DNA from 2 places in the Pseudomonas viciae genome. Region 1 is predicted to be linked to the other one. Evidence: riboswitches for the same ligand, from Rfam matches in the RefSeq annotation. Region 1 holds a riboswitch; the other holds the start of a gene.
What was found. A riboswitch is a leader RNA that binds a small molecule or an ion and turns the genes downstream of it on or off. The one in region 1 is predicted to bind cobalamin.

Region 2: another riboswitch for cobalamin. It lies ahead of cobO (cob(I)yrinic acid a,c-diamide adenosyltransferase); the one in region 1 lies ahead of cobW (cobalamin biosynthesis protein CobW).

The regions. Positions count from the first base shown of each region.
Region 1 covers NZ_CP035088.1:2,302,655-2,310,131, forward strand. The annotation lists gene nfuA (Fe-S biogenesis protein NfuA) at 1-524, shown strand, start outside; gene cobM (precorrin-4 C(11)-methyltransferase) at 725-1,471, opposite strand; gene EPZ47_RS10570 (cobalamin biosynthesis protein) at 1,549-1,953, opposite strand; gene EPZ47_RS10575 (CbtA family protein) at 1,950-2,645, opposite strand; gene EPZ47_RS10580 (CbtB domain-containing protein) at 2,657-2,845, opposite strand; cobalamin riboswitch at 2,947-3,169, opposite strand; cobalamin riboswitch at 3,387-3,601, shown strand; gene cobW (cobalamin biosynthesis protein CobW) at 3,699-4,763, shown strand; gene cobN (cobaltochelatase subunit CobN) at 4,767-7,477, shown strand, end outside.
Region 2 covers NZ_CP035088.1:5,100,815-5,108,291, reverse strand. The annotation lists gene hda (DnaA regulatory inactivator Hda) at 1-655, shown strand, start outside; gene EPZ47_RS22515 (C40 family peptidase) at 868-1,494, shown strand; gene EPZ47_RS22510 (C40 family peptidase) at 1,660-2,196, shown strand; gene EPZ47_RS22505 (PQQ-dependent sugar dehydrogenase) at 2,290-3,600, opposite strand; gene EPZ47_RS22500 (hypothetical protein) at 3,732-4,316, opposite strand; cobalamin riboswitch at 4,470-4,678, shown strand; gene cobO (cob(I)yrinic acid a,c-diamide adenosyltransferase) at 4,760-5,386, shown strand; gene EPZ47_RS22490 (cobyrinic acid a,c-diamide synthase CobB) at 5,383-6,783, shown strand; gene bluB (5,6-dimethylbenzimidazole synthase) at 6,780-7,430, shown strand; gene cbiB (adenosylcobinamide-phosphate synthase CbiB) at 7,427-7,477, shown strand, end outside.

The sequences.
Region 1 (7,477 bases):
AGAACACCCCGGGTATCGGGATCCGCGTCTTCATCACCCAGCCCGGCACCCAGTACGCTGAGACGTGCATTGCCTACTGCAAGCCGGGGGAAGAAAAACCCGAAGACACCGCGCTGGGGCTCAAGAGCTTCACCGCCTACATCGACTCGTTCAGCGAAGCGTTCCTGGACGATGCAGTGGTCGACTACGCCACCGACCGCATGGGCGGCCAACTGACCATCAAGGCGCCGAACGCCAAGGTGCCGATGGTCAACGCCGACAGCCCGGTCAACGAGCGCATCAATTACTACCTGCAAACCGAAATCAACCCGGGGCTGGCCAGCCACGGCGGCCAGGTTTCGCTGATCGACGTAGTGGAAGACGGCATCGCCGTGCTCCAGTTCGGCGGCGGCTGCCAGGGCTGCGGCCAGGCTGACGTGACCCTTAGGGAAGGCATCGAGCGCACCTTGCTCGAACGCATTCCGGAGCTCAAGGGCGTGCGCGACGTGACCGACCACACGCAGAAAGAAAACGCCTACTACTGATAGGTGTTCGCTGCGGATATAAGAAACGGTGCCCGTGAGCACCGTTTTTTATGGGCGCAGATCCGACCGCCGCCAATCCCTGTGGGAGCGAGCTTGCTCGCGAAGGCGTCGGCACATTCAACATCACCGCTGGCTGATCCACCGCTATCGCGAGCAAGCTCGCTCCCACAGGGGATCCCGGTTGGCTCTCGCTGATTGAGTCAGGGCCTGTAGAGATGCGCATGCCCGGCGCGATACAGCGACGATTCGCTGAACACATCATTACCCAGCACACGCCCCACCAGAATCAGCGCCGTTCGGCGAAAGCCCTTGGCCTGTACCTTGGCGGCGATATCGGCCAGGGTGCCCACGACCCAATCCTGATCCGGCCAGGTGGCCCGGTGAATCACGGCGATCGGGCAATCCGCGCCGTAATGGGGCAGCAGTTCGCTGATGATTTTCTCCAGATGATTGACCCCCAGGTGAATCGCCATGGTCGCCCCGTGCTGTGCCAGGCTGCTCAGTTCCTCACCCGCAGGCATCGCGGTTTTGTCTGCGTAACGGGTGAGAATCACGCTTTGGGACACGTCCGGCAAGGTTAGTTCCGCACCCAGCAGGGCGGCGCAGGCTGAGGTTGCGGTCACGCCCGGAATGATCTCGAACGGGATCTCCAATTCCCGCAGGCAACGAATCTGCTCGCCGATGGCGCCGTACAGGCTTGGGTCGCCGGAGTGTACCCGGGCCACGTCCTGGCCTTTGTGGTGTGCGGTTTTGATCAGCTCGATGATTTGTTCCAGGTGCAGCTCGGCGCTGTTGATCACCTGTTCGGCGTGATGGCCCTCAAGCACGGCCGTCGGCACCAGAGAGCCGGCGTAGATGATCACCGCGCAACTGCGGATCAGCCGCTGGCCTTTGACGGTGATGAGTTCCGGGTCGCCGGGGCCGGCGCCGATGAAGTAAACGGTCATGACCGGCTCCTGTGAAAGATGGGTGAGCGTCGCCCAGATGAAGATCGCTCATGATCCTGAGTGCGGATTATCGGGATTTACAAGGCGAGCGCCAATGCCAAGGTGCTCATGGGACCGCTCAGGCGAGGAATCAGCAGCGTTGCAGGCGTCGTGCCCAGCTTGTCGGCCAGGGCCAGGGCGGCACTTTCGGCGACGCCGTAGCAACCCGTGCGTTCGAAAGCGATCTCGGAGCGGTGACTGAGCCGCTCCCGATAATCGGCCAACTGCTCGGCGCTGAAGCAAGTCAGCGGCAGCGCCAGTTGTTCGGCCAGTTCCAGCAGGCCCGGTTCGTCACGCTTGAGGTCGATACTGGCCAGGGCCCGCACCTGATCAAGCGCAATACCGTGGGCCAGCAACGCCTGATCGAGCAATGCCCGTAACGTGCTGGCCAGGCAGCCGCGCTGGCAGCCGAGGCCGACCACCAGGATCGGCCCGCTGTTCATGCGTCGTGCTGGGCTTGACCGTCACGGCGAAACAGCCAGGCGCTGATCAGGCCGAGGGCCAGCCAGAACGCGACGTTGGTCACTTGCGAGGCGATCTTGAATTGGCTTTCCAGCGCTTCGGGCGCCAGCATCGAGTGAACTTCCGGCTGCGGTGCGCCGATGACATGAGGCACCAGCAACGTCGCCACGCCCAGCAGCTTGAGCAGCCAATGTCTGCCGAAGGCGATCAGGGCGATGCCCACCGCCGTGGACGCTGCGGTGCCAATCCACCACATCTGCCGCTGGGCCAGGTCGGCTGCTGCGGTGCCGGGCAGTTCCGGTGGCAGGCCGAGGGTCGGCGCCAGAACGAAAGTGGCATAACCGGCCAGGCCCCAAAGCAGGCCCTGGGAGGTGCGAGTCGGTGCGCGCAAGGTGTACAGGCCCGCCAGCATCAGGGCGAAACCCACCGCCACCACCAGGTTACCGCCGGTGGTAGACAGCACGCGCTGCCAGCCATCCTCCGGTTCCCAGGCCTCGGCATCATGGGTGTGAGCGGCTCCATTGGCGTGCTCATGAACCTCGGCGGCCGGGGCTTTCTCATAGGTTTCGGCTTGCAGAATCAGCGGCGACACCCAGAAACTTTGCAGGAGGGTCAGCAGCAGGGCGGCCAGCAAGCCGCTGAAACCGGCGGTCTGCGCGATACGCTTGATCATGTCGTCAGGTCTCAATGGCACGGGAAGGCGGCGCTGTGGCGGGTGTCGTGGGCCGCGTTGTGTACGGCTTCGATGTGGGAGAAACCGGCGAAATAGACCAGGCCGGCGCCCAGGATCGAGGCGAAGATCGCAGCGCTCAGGCGTTGGCTCAAGGTGGTGGTGCTGCTGGCGGTGCGGGCGGTGCTGCTGATGGTCGACATGGCGCTTCCCTCTGTTCTTGTTCAGTGGGTGATTCGAGCGCAATGAAACCCCGGGCGCAAGCCCGCCAAGGTTCGAACAGCGCCCGCCCACCGCGGGTTTGTTGATGCTTGAGTCATGGGCCGGTCTCCGGGCTTGCGAGGGGCCGGGCTTGTGCCTGGCCTGCAAGCGTCACCTTCCCATGTCGACAGACACAGTGGTTCAGACGCTTCGCTCGCTTACCGTTGCGGGGGCAGCACCGGACTGACGTGGCCTTGAAGTAAAGCACACGATTCACCGGTTTCCCGTTTCACCCTGTGAAGGGCACCCGTAACTAGGCGCACAGGAGAGCATGGGCGAGGGCGGGGCGTCAATTGGCATGGGGTTTCAGGCTGGCACCGAGTCGCGCCCAATCGCGAGCAAGCTCGCTCCCACAGGGAACTTGTGGTGATCGTTATTTCTATGTACGCCAGCAACCAACGTGGGAGCGAGCTTGCTCGCGATGACGGTGGCAAGGCCACCACAGAACTTACCTGCGGACATTGACCCGCCCCCACACCCTGCGTAGCCTTGCGCCTTCGAGGTTCTTCGGCACGTGTCGAAGCTAAGAAGGGAACGCGGTCCAAGCCGCGGCTGCCCCCGCAACTGTGAACGGTGCTGTTTCTGCAAGGCCACTGTGCATGCCCTTTTTCACCGGGCGCACGGGAAGGCGCAGTCATTGCCAGTCGAATGACTGGCCCACCGTCAGCCAGGAGACCTGCCTCGAGACAGATTCTCACTACAACCGGGCGGGGTGATCCGGTGGCGAAATCTTCCGCGCATGCCTTGCCTGCGGTTGTCGTCCCGTTTGCCCGCCACTTTGCCAAGGGGCATCGGATGAAAACACTGGCCAAACTTCCCGTCACCATCGTCACCGGTTTCCTCGGCTCGGGTAAAACCACCTTGCTGCGGCACATGCTCGACAACGCCCAGGGCCGCCGCATCGCGGTGATCGTCAACGAGTTCGGCGAGCTGGGCATCGACGGCGAGATCCTCAAGCAGTGCTCCATCGGTTGCACCGAAGAAGAAGCCAACGGCCGCGTCTACGAACTGGCCAACGGTTGCCTGTGCTGCACGGTGCAGGAAGAGTTCTTCCCGGTGATGCGCGAGCTGGTGGCCCGACGTGGCGACCTCGACCACATCCTCATCGAAACCTCCGGCCTGGCCTTGCCCAAGCCGCTGGTCCAGGCCTTCCAATGGCCGGAAATCCGCAGCGCATGCACTGTCGATGCGGTGATTACCGTGGTCGACAGCCCAGCCGTGGCCGCCGGCACCTTCGCTGCCTTCCCTGACCAGGTCGATGCCCAGCGCAAACTCGACCCGAACCTGGACCACGAATCACCGCTGCACGAGCTGTTCGCCGATCAACTGGCCAGCGCCGACCTGGTGATCCTCAACAAAGCCGACCTGATCAGCCCGGAAGACCTGGCGAAAGTGCGCCTGGAAGTGGCCGAAGAGTTGCCGCCGGCGGTCAAGGTCATCGAAGCCAGCAGCGGTCGCCTGCCACTGGAGGTGTTGATCGGCCTGGGCGCTGGCTCCGAAGAACACATCGACGGCCGCCACAGTCATCACGATCATCACCATGACGGTGATGAAGACGACCACGATCACGACGCTTTCGATTCGATTTCCATCGAGTTGCCCCAGGCCGACGAGAGCCTGCTGCTGGACGCGCTGACGCAATTGGTGGTCCAGCACGGCGTGCTGCGGGTCAAGGGTTTCGCGGCGATCCCGAACAAGCCGATGCGCCTGCTGATCCAGGGTGTTGGCACGCGTTTCGACAAGCATTTCGACCGCCAGTGGGGCGCCGATGAAGCGCGGGTTACCCGTCTGGTGCTGATCGGCCAGGCGCTCGATGCCGGGCTGCTTGAAGCGCAGTTGCGCGCCGCCCTCAGCGCCTAAGCCATGCACCTGCTCAGGACCCAGCCCGGCGGCTTTGTGTCGGATGACAACATTGCCGACCTGGGACAAACCCCCGCCGAACTGGTGATCCTGTGCAGCGGCGACTCCAGCCTGGCGCTGCTGGCCGAAGCCGCAAAGCAGTTGCCAGACGACTATCCGGAATTTCGCCTGGCCAACCCGATGCAGGTGCAAAACCACGCTTCGGTGGATCTGTACTTCGAAGACGTGCTGCGGCACGCCAAGGTCATCCTGTTGTCGCTGCACGGTGGCATTGGCTATTGGCGCTACGGCATCGAGCGCCTGATGGAGCTGGCCGGGCGCGGGGTGAAGCTGATCCTGGTGCCGGGGGACGATCGTCCGGACCCGGAGCTCAGCGACTTGAGCAACGTGCCTTTAGAGGGCCGCGACCGGCTCTGGCAGTTCTTGCGCCAGGGCGGGCTGGGCAATGCCCTGGACTTGTTTCACAACTTGGGCAGCCAATGGTTCGGCCGCGATTATCCCTGGCGTGAGCCGCAAACTCTGCCGCGCACGGCGATCTACCACCCTCGAAAAACCAGCGCCAGCCTCGGCGATTGGCAAGCCGACTGGCAGGCCGATCGACCGGTGGCGGCGGTGCTGTTCTATCGCTCCCACCTGCAAGCGGCGAACACCGCGTTCATCGACGTGTTCTGCCAGCGCCTGCAAGTGGCGGGGCTCAATCCACTGCCGATTGCCGTGGCCAGCCTCAAGGAGCCCGGTTGCCTGGCATGGGTGGAAGATTGGTTGGATGAGGTCGAAGCCGGGGTGATCCTCAATACCACCGGTTTCGCCCAATCCAGCCCCGAAGCGCCGCATCTGCGACCGTTTCGTCGCAACATCCCGGTGATCCAGGCGATCTGCGCCCAGGACAACGAACCCGGCTGGCGCGCCAGCGAGCAGGGCCTGGGCCCGCGGGACCTGGCGATGCACATTGCCTTGCCGGAACTGGACGGGCGGATCATCAGCCGGCCCATCAGTTTCAAGGACCTGGCCTGGCGCAGCGAGCGCAGCCAGAGCGATGTGGTCTGTTACCGGGCCGTGCCCGAACGCATGGATTTTGTCGCCGAACTGGCCCGGCGCTGGACCACCCTGGCGCGCCTGCCCAACGCCGAAAAGCGCGTGGCGCTGATCCTCGCCAACTACCCGACCCGGGACGGGCGAATCGGCAATGGGGTCGGCCTGGACACCCCGGCGGCGGCGCTGAATATCCTGCGGGCCATGCAGGCCGAGGGTTATCCGCTGCCGGCCGAACTGCCTGAGAGCGGTACTGCGCTGATTCAGCAATTGCTCGGCGGGGTCAGCAACGACCTGGACAGCCTCGACGTGCGACCCTGTCACCAAAGCCTGGCCCTCGACGCTTACCAGGCCATGTTCGACGCATTGCCCGAGGCCAATCGCCAGGCAGTGCTGCAGCGTTGGGGCTCGCCCGAGAAAGACCCAATGTTCCGCGAAGGGCGCCTGATGGTCGCCGGCCTGCGCCTGGGCCTGACCTTCGTCGGTATCCAGCCGGCCCGTGGTTATCAAGTCGATCCGAGTGGGGTCTACCACGACCCGGACCTGGTGCCGCCCCACGGCTATCTGGCGTTTTATTTCTGGTTGCGCCACACCTACGGCGTCCACGGGGTGATCCACGTCGGCAAGCACGGCAACCTCGAATGGCTGCCGGGCAAGGGCGTCGGGCTCTCGGAGAATTGCTGGCCCGATGCGCTGCTGGGGCCGCTGCCGAATATCTATCCGTTCATCGTCAACGACCCTGGGGAGGGCGCCCAGGCCAAGCGTCGGACCCAGGCGGTGATCATCGACCACTTGATGCCACCGCTGACCCGGGCCGAAACCTACGGACCGCTGCGTAACCTAGAGTTGTTGGCCGACGAATATTACGAGGCGCAATTGCTCGACCCGCGCCGCGCCCGGGAACTGCAGCGGGACATTCTCAACCTGGTGCGCGAGACGCACATCGACCGCGAGTTGCAACTGGACGACGACGCTGACGCTGCAACTTGGCTGCCGCGGCTGGACACCTATCTGTGTGATTTGAAGGAGTCGCAGATTCGCGATGGCCTGCACATTTTTGGCGAGTCGCCCAGCGGACGGCTGCGTATCGACACCTTGCTGGCGTTGCTGCGCATTCCCCGTGGCGATGGCAAGGGCGCGCAGTCGAGCCTGCTGCGGGCGCTGGCCAAGGCGTTCGGGCTGGGTTTCGATCCGCTGGATTGTGCCTTGGCCGAGCCTTGGACTGGCGACTGTCCCGAGGCGTTGCGCCGGACCAGCGCCGAACCTTGGCGAACCGCTGGCGATACCCGCGAGCGCCTGGAGTTGTTTGCTGCGCAGTTGATCGAGCAAGCGCTAAACGGTGAAGTGCCGCAACTCGACGCACCGGGCTGGGAGGTGGTGAGCAGCATCATCGCGAGCCTGCGCGGCGTCGTGGCCCCGCGCCTGGACGCCTGCGGCCCGGCGGAAATGCGCGGCTTGCTCGATGCCTTGAGCGGGCGCTTCGTGCCGGCCGGCCCCAGCGGCGCGCCGAGTCGAGGACGCCTGGATGTGTTGCCCACCGGGCGCAATTTCTTCTCGGTGGATGTGCGCAACCTGCCGACCACCACGGCGTGGCGCATCGGTTTCCAGTCGGCGAACCTGATTCTTGAACGGCATTTGCAGGACCACGGCGATCACCTGCGTCAGCTCGGCCTGTCGGTGTG
Region 2 (7,477 bases), 2.8 Mb from region 1:
CTTTATCAACTACTACCCAGGCGCCAATGCCGCTGCACTCGGCTATGTCGAGCGGCTTTGCGAAGCCGACGCCGGCTGGACCGAGAGCCTGATTTACCTGTGGGGCAAGGATGGGGTAGGGCGCACGCACTTGTTGCAGGCGGCTTGCCTGCGCTTCGAGCAGTTGGGCGAGCCGGCGGTGTATCTGCCGTTGGCGGAGTTGCTGGATCGCGGCGTTGAAATCCTCGACAACCTTGAGCAGTACGAACTGGTCTGCCTGGACGATCTCCAGGCGGTGGCCGGCAAGGCTGATTGGGAAGAGGCGCTGTTCCACCTGTTCAACCGGTTGCGCGACAGCGGTCGGCGCTTGCTGATCGCCGCCTCGACCTCGCCGCGGGAACTGCCGGTGAAGCTGGCGGACCTCAAGTCCCGTCTCACCCTGGCGCTGATTTTCCAGATGCGCCCGCTGTCCGACGAAGACAAACTCCGTGCATTGCAGCTGCGCGCTTCCCGGCGTGGCCTGCACCTGACCGATGAAGTCGGGCATTTCATTCTCACCCGTGGCACCCGCAGCATGAGCGCATTGTTCGAATTGCTCGAACGTCTCGACCAGGCCTCACTTCAGGCCCAGCGCAAGTTGACTATTCCTTTTTTGAAAGAAACCCTGGGCTGGTAGAACCGTTGCAAATAGTGGCTCATAGCCTTGTCTGGGCGCGGCGAAGCCCGCGGCGCTGCTGGGCTGCAGGCTGCGTGACGTTCAAAACGGGCTTAAGCGCTTAGATGTAAACGTAAAACCGAGAAGTCACATTTGCATCGATTGAATTTGCAAATGAGGTTGATAGAAGGCATAGTCTCGCCATCTTTACTACTTCAGCCACGGTCGTGCCCATGCTAAATCGCTTCGCACCCCTCGTGCCTCTCGCACTCGTTACCCTGTTGTTCGGTTGCGCTGCCCACTCTCCAGTGTCCCAGCAAGCACCACAACCACAGGTCCAGAATTCCGTTACCGCCCAGTCTTCCTCCGTTGCGTTCCAGGAAGAAATGGCCTCCGACAAAGAACTGGCAGCCTTCGCCGGCAGCAAGCCTTATCAACTTCCAGTGCTGGCCGACAGCATCCTGGAACGTGGCATGTCGTTGATCGGTACCCGCTACCGTTTTGGCGGTACCTCTGAAGCCGGCTTCGATTGCAGCGGTTTCATCGGTTACCTGTTCCGCGAAGAGGCCGGCATGAACCTGCCGCGCTCCACTCGCGAAATGATCAACGTGAACGCCCCGTTGGTAGCTCGCAATCAACTGGAGCCCGGTGACCTGCTGTTCTTCAGCACCAACGGTCGTCGTGGTCGCGTCAGTCACGCCGGGATCTACCTGGGTGACAACCAGTTCATCCATTCCAGCAGCCGCCGCAGCGGTGGCGTGCGCATCGACAGCCTGGGCGACAGCTACTGGAACAAGACCTTCATCGAAGCCAAGCGTGCCCTCGCCATGGCACCGACTGTGATCACTGCTCGCAAGTAAGCACACAGTTTGTAAGGCAAACTTAAAGTCTTACTTGAAGTTTGCCGCATAGTCGCTAGAATCCTTGATCATTGATTGATGGCAATCCGCCTGCGTACTACGCAGGCGGATTTGTTTTCATGCCCACGGCAGAAAAGCCGCATCCAGATCAGGATTGTTCTGCATATGTCGACGTCGGCCCGCCTCGCTCTCATCTGTCTCGCCGCGCTGCTCAGCGCCTGTGCCAGCCGTACACCACCGCCACCCGCGCCGGTACGGGCTCCGGTAGTCTTTGCGCCCTCGCAAGCCTTTTCCCCGGCCGCCGAAGATGTGCTCTTCCGTGCCTTGGGGTTGGTGGGCACGCCGTATCGCTGGGGCGGAAATACACCGGACTCGGGTTTTGATTGCAGTGGCCTGATTGGCTACGTCTACCGTGACGCCGCCGGCATTTCCTTGCCGCGTTCCACCCGCGAAATGATCGGCATGCGCGCCCCGAGCGTTGGCAAGGAGGCCTTGCAAACGGGTGATCTGATCTTCTTCGCCACCAACGGCGGCTCCCAGGTCAGTCATGCCGGGATCTATGTCGGGGAGGGCCGCTTTGTCCATGCGCCGGCCACCGGCGGTACGGTCAAGCTCGACAGCCTGTCCAAGGCCTATTGGCAGAAAGCCTATCTGAGCGCCAAGCGGGTGTTGCAGCCGGAGCATCTGGCGCGTAATCCCTGACCATTAAATATATGCGCCGCTAGAAAACCCTTGTGGCGAGGGAGCAAGCTCCCTCGCCACAAGTTTCAGTGTCTGCTCAGCTTTTTCGGTAGGTCATTTAGTCGACACCCGCCAAATCTTGTTCCCCACATCATCGGCCACCAACAACCCGCCCTGTTTATCGATCACCACGCCTACCGGCCGGCCCTGGGCTTTTTCGTCGGCGTTCAGGAACCCGGTCAATACATCCACGGGCTGGCCCACCGGTTTGCCGCCGTTGAACGGTACGAAAATCACTTTATAACCACTGTGGGGCTTGCGGTTCCATGAGCCGTGCTGCCCGATGAACGCGCCTTCGGTAAACGGCGCGGGTAAGGCGCTGCCTTCGGCGAAAGTCAGGCCCAGTGAGGCGGTGTGGGGGCCGACGGCGTAGTCCGGGGCGATGGCCTTGGCCACCAGCGCCGGGTTCTGCGGTTCGACGCGGACATCGACATGCTGCCCGTAATAGCTGTAGGGCCAGCCATAGAACGCGCCGTCCTTGACCGACGTGATGTAGTCCGGCACCAGGTCGCTGCCGAGCTCGTCCCGCTCGTTCACTGCCGTCCACAGCGCCCCACTGCGGGGCTCCCAGGCCAGGCCGTTGGGGTTGCGCAGGCCCGAGGCGAAGATGCGGTGATGACCGCTGGCGCGGTCCACTTCCCAGATGGCGGCGCGGCCTTCTTCAGCCTCCATGCCATTTTCCGCGACGTTGCTGTTGGAGCCGGTGGTGACGTACAGCTTGCTGCCGTCGCGGCTGGCGATGACGTTTTTGGTCCAGTGATGGTTCAGCGTGCCGCCCGGCAAATCGACGACCTTGGTCGGCTGCGCCTTGATTTGCGTGTCCCCCTCCTTGTAAGGGAAGCGGATCAGCCGGTCGGTGTCGGCCACGTACAGGTCATTGCCCACGAGGGTCATGCCAAACGGCGAGTTGAGGTTCTCCAGGAACACCGTTCGGGTTTCAGCGACGCCGTCGTGATTGGTGTCGCGCAGCAGCGTGATGCGGTTGGGGCTGGGCACGCCGGCACCGGCGCGGCCCATGACTTTCTTCATCACCCAGCCACGGATGCCCTTGGCATCATCCGGCTTGGGCGGGGCGTTGGTTTCGGCCACCAGCACATCGCCGTTGGGCAGAACGTAGAGCCAGCGTGGATGGTCCAGGCCTTCGGCGAAGGCGCCCACTTGCAGGCCCTCGGCTGGGGTGGGCTTGGCACCTTCCGGCCAGCCGATCGCTTCGGCGATGTTGACGGTCGGGACCAGGGTCTTGTTCGGTTCGGGCAGCTTCGGCGCAGGACCGGTGCCGTCGGACACTTGCAAGGTGGAAGACTCGCCACAAGCGACAAGCCCGGCGGCAAGGGCGACGATCAGAAGGTGCGGTGGCTTGAGCATGCTGGCTTCCCTATGAATGCATGTAGTTATTCATAGAGAAGCGTAGACAGGCGATGGTTCAACTGCAGGCGCGTGTCAGCAGGTAAGCCCACCTGTGGGAGCGAGCTCCCACAGTTCTAGCGTGGATTGAGTCAGCCGTGGGCCTGTTTGAACAGCACCGCAATGCCAGGATGGTAGTGACCGGCCTCGTTGCGCAACTTGCGGTAGGCGTAAGGGAAATACCAGGCCACGGCGCAGGTGTTCTCCTTCTGCAAGTCGTCGATCATGTCCTGCAATTCTTCGGGCGTGGCACTCTGCTGGGCTTTTTGCGGGGCGACGAACAGGCAGCCCAGCTTCAGGTCGCTGGAATAGCTGATGCGTTTGGCATCGCTGGCGGCCTCCGACAGGGGTTGGGTCAGGTTCAGGTTGTTGACCTTGGGCCAGCGTTGGGTGGCCTGGATGAAGGCGCGTTCGTCGGTGCTGGCGATGAACAAATCGGCGCTGACGTTGCGTTCGCCTTCTTCATTCTGCTTGCGGGTCGGGGTGCTTTGCAGTGTGACCATCTCGGCCATCCAGGCGGCAGCCGACAGCAAGCCGAGGTTGGCTTTTTCATCGAACCAGTAAGGCGTGTCGTTATCACCGCGCACGGCATTGTAGCGATCGATGCAGTCAAACCAACGTTCCAGCACCGGGCGCAGGAATTCCAGTTTTGGATTGCTGATGATCATCCCTTGCATGCTTTGCCCTCTTGTTTTTGTGATATCGGGTCGTAGTGTCGCTTTGATATCACTTGCTGCAGGATCACACAAGATTGGCGTCACTTTATTGATGGGCGCCAATGCTTGCCCCGACAGGCGGCTTTAATTGACGCTCCACCCCCAACCCTCTAACCTTCGCCGCTTGTTTCAGGTGCTCTGTGATTGCGATCGACAGAGTGAAACAGGGAAGCCGGTGAGTGCACACGAACCCGGCGCTGCCCCCGCAACGGTAAATGAGTCAACGCTGTGCTTAAGCCACTGTGTCGCAGACATGGGAAGGCGCACAGACCGGCATTGCGCCGCTCATGAGCCCGGAGACCGGCCTGATTCATCCAACGGCATCACGGTGGGCGATGCCAGGCTTGTTGCCGTCTTTTCTTGTGCCCGCCCGCCGTTATCCAGTCCCCAACGGAGGCTTCCCCATGACCGACTCCCCTACCAGCAATGCATCTGATCGCGACGAACGCCACCTGGCGCGCATGCTGCGCAAAAAAGCCGTGATCGACGAGCGCATCGCCAACTCGCCGAACGAATGCGGCCTGCTGCTGGTGCTGACCGGCAACGGCAAGGGCAAGAGCAGCTCGGCGTTCGGCATGCTGGCGCGGTCCATGGGGCACGGCATGCAATGCGGCGTGGTGCAGTTCATCAAGGGCCGCAGCAGCACCGGTGAGGAGCTGTTTTTCCGCCGCTTCCCGGAGCAGGTGCGCTTTCACGTCATGGGCGAAGGCTTCACTTGGGAAACCCAGGATCGCCAGCGCGACATCGCCGCCGCCGAAGCCGCCTGGGCTGTATCGCGGCAATTGCTCAGCGATCCGTCCATTGGCCTGGTGGTGCTCGATGAACTGAACATCGCCCTCAAGCACGGCTACCTCGACCTCGATCAGGTGTTGAGCGATCTGCAAGCCCGTCCACCGATGCAGCATGTGGTGGTGACCGGGCGTGGCGCCAAGCCGGAGATGATCGAGCTGGCCGATACCGTCACTGAAATGGGCATGATCAAGCACGCGTTCCAGGCCGGCATCAAGGCGCAGAAAGGCGTCGAACTGTGAGTGATGCTCGCCACTGCCCGGCGGTGCTGATCGCCGCCCCGGCCTCGGGGCAGGGCAAGACCACCGTCACCGCCGCCCTGGCGCGCTTGCATCGCAACCAGGGACGCAAGGTGCGCGTCTTCAAATGCGGTCCGGACTTCCTCGACCCGATGATCCTCGAACGGGCCAGCGGTGCGCCGGTCTATCAATTGGACATGTGGATGGTCGGCGAGCAGGAAAGCCGCCGGCTGTTGTGGGAAGCCGCCGCCGAGGCGGACCTTATCCTGATTGAAGGGGTGATGGGGTTGTTCGACGGCACGCCGTCCAGCGCCGATCTGGCGCGGCATTTTGGCGTGCCGGTGCTGGCGGTGATCGACGGCACGGCCATGGCCCAGACCTTCGGCGCCCTGGCCTTGGGCCTGGCGCGTTATCAGCCGGACTTGCCGTTTGCCGGGGTCTTGGCCAACCGCGTCGGCACCTTGCGCCACGCGCAATTGCTTGAAGGCAGCCTGACCGAAGGTCTGCGTTGGTACGGCGCGCTGTCCCGGGAAACCGGTATCGAATTACCCAGCCGTCATCTAGGGTTGGTCCAGGCCAGCGAATTGAATGACCTCGACCTGCGCCTCGACGCGGCAGCCGAGGCCTTGGCCGGCAGTTGTGAAGTGGCGCTGCCGCCGGCGGTGGCGTTCGCCGCGCCTGAGCTGATTACCCCGCAGCCGTGGCTCGACGGTGTGCGTATCGCCGTGGCCCGGGACGAAGCGTTTGCCTTCACCTACGGCGCGAGCCTCGATCTGCTGCGGGCCATGGGCGCGCAATTGAGCTTCTTTTCGCCGATCCATGACACCCAACTGCCCGAGGCGGACAGCCTCTATCTACCCGGCGGTTATCCGGAATTGCACCACGTTGCGTTGGCCCGGAACGCGCCGATGCTGGCGGCAATCCGGGCTCACCATGCTGCCGGCAAGCCGTTGCTCGCCGAATGCGGTGGCATGCTGTATCTGCTCGATTCATTGACTGACGTCGACGGCACCCGCGCCGAACTGTTGGGTTTGCTCGCTGGTGATGCGCAGATGCAAAAGCGTCTGGCGGCCCTGGCGTTGCAAGCGGTGGAGTTGCCGGAAGGTGCCTTGCGTGGGCATACCTATCATCATTCCCTGACTAGCACTGAACTTGAACCGATAGCCCGTGGGCATAGCCCCAATGGCGGGCGAGGGGCGGAGGCGGTGTTCCGGCAGGGGCGGATGACGGCTTCTTATGTGCATTTCTATTTTCCGTCGAATCCGCGGGCGATTGCCGGGCTGTTTGCACCTGACCTTGAGGCCGCCTTCGCGAGCAAGCCCGCTCCCACAGGGGATTGTGTGATCTCAAGTGCAGCGCCAGCCAGTGTGGGAGCGAGCTTGCTCGCGAAGAGGCCATGACAGACACCGCTTTCTCCCAGGCCGAACGCGACGCCATTTATCGCGCCATCGCCGAACGCCGTGACATGCGCCACTTCACTGGCGGCACGGTCGAACCGGCCTTGCTGCGCCGCCTGCTGGAAGCCGCGCACCAGGCCCCCAGCGTCGGCCTGATGCAACCCTGGCGGTTCATCCGCATCAGCGACCGCGCCTTGCGCGGGCAGATCCGCCAACTGGTGGAGCAGGAGCGCATCCGCACCGCCGAGGCCCTGGGCGAGCGCAGCGATGACTTCATGAAGCTCAAGGTCGAAGGCATCAACGATTGCGCCGAGGTGCTGGTGGCGGCGTTGATGGAGGATCGCGAGCGGCACATCTTCGGTCGCCGGACCTTGCCGGAAATGGACCTGGCTTCGCTGTCCTGCGCGATCCAGAACCTCTGGCTGGCTTCCCGCGCCGAAGGGTTGGGGATGGGCTGGGTGTCGTTGTTCGAACCCCAGGCTTTGGCCGACTTGCTGGGCCTGCCCGACGGTGCCAAGCCACTGGCGATCCTCTGCCTGGGCCCGGTCGAGGCTTTTTACCCGGCGCCGATGCTCGCCCTGGAAGGCTGGGCGCAACCGCGTTCGCTGAATGAACTGCTGTATGAAAACCATTGGGGAGTGAGCCCATGAGTGTGGCGTTGCTCAGTGCCGCCGCGGTGGCGCTGGATGCGCTGTTG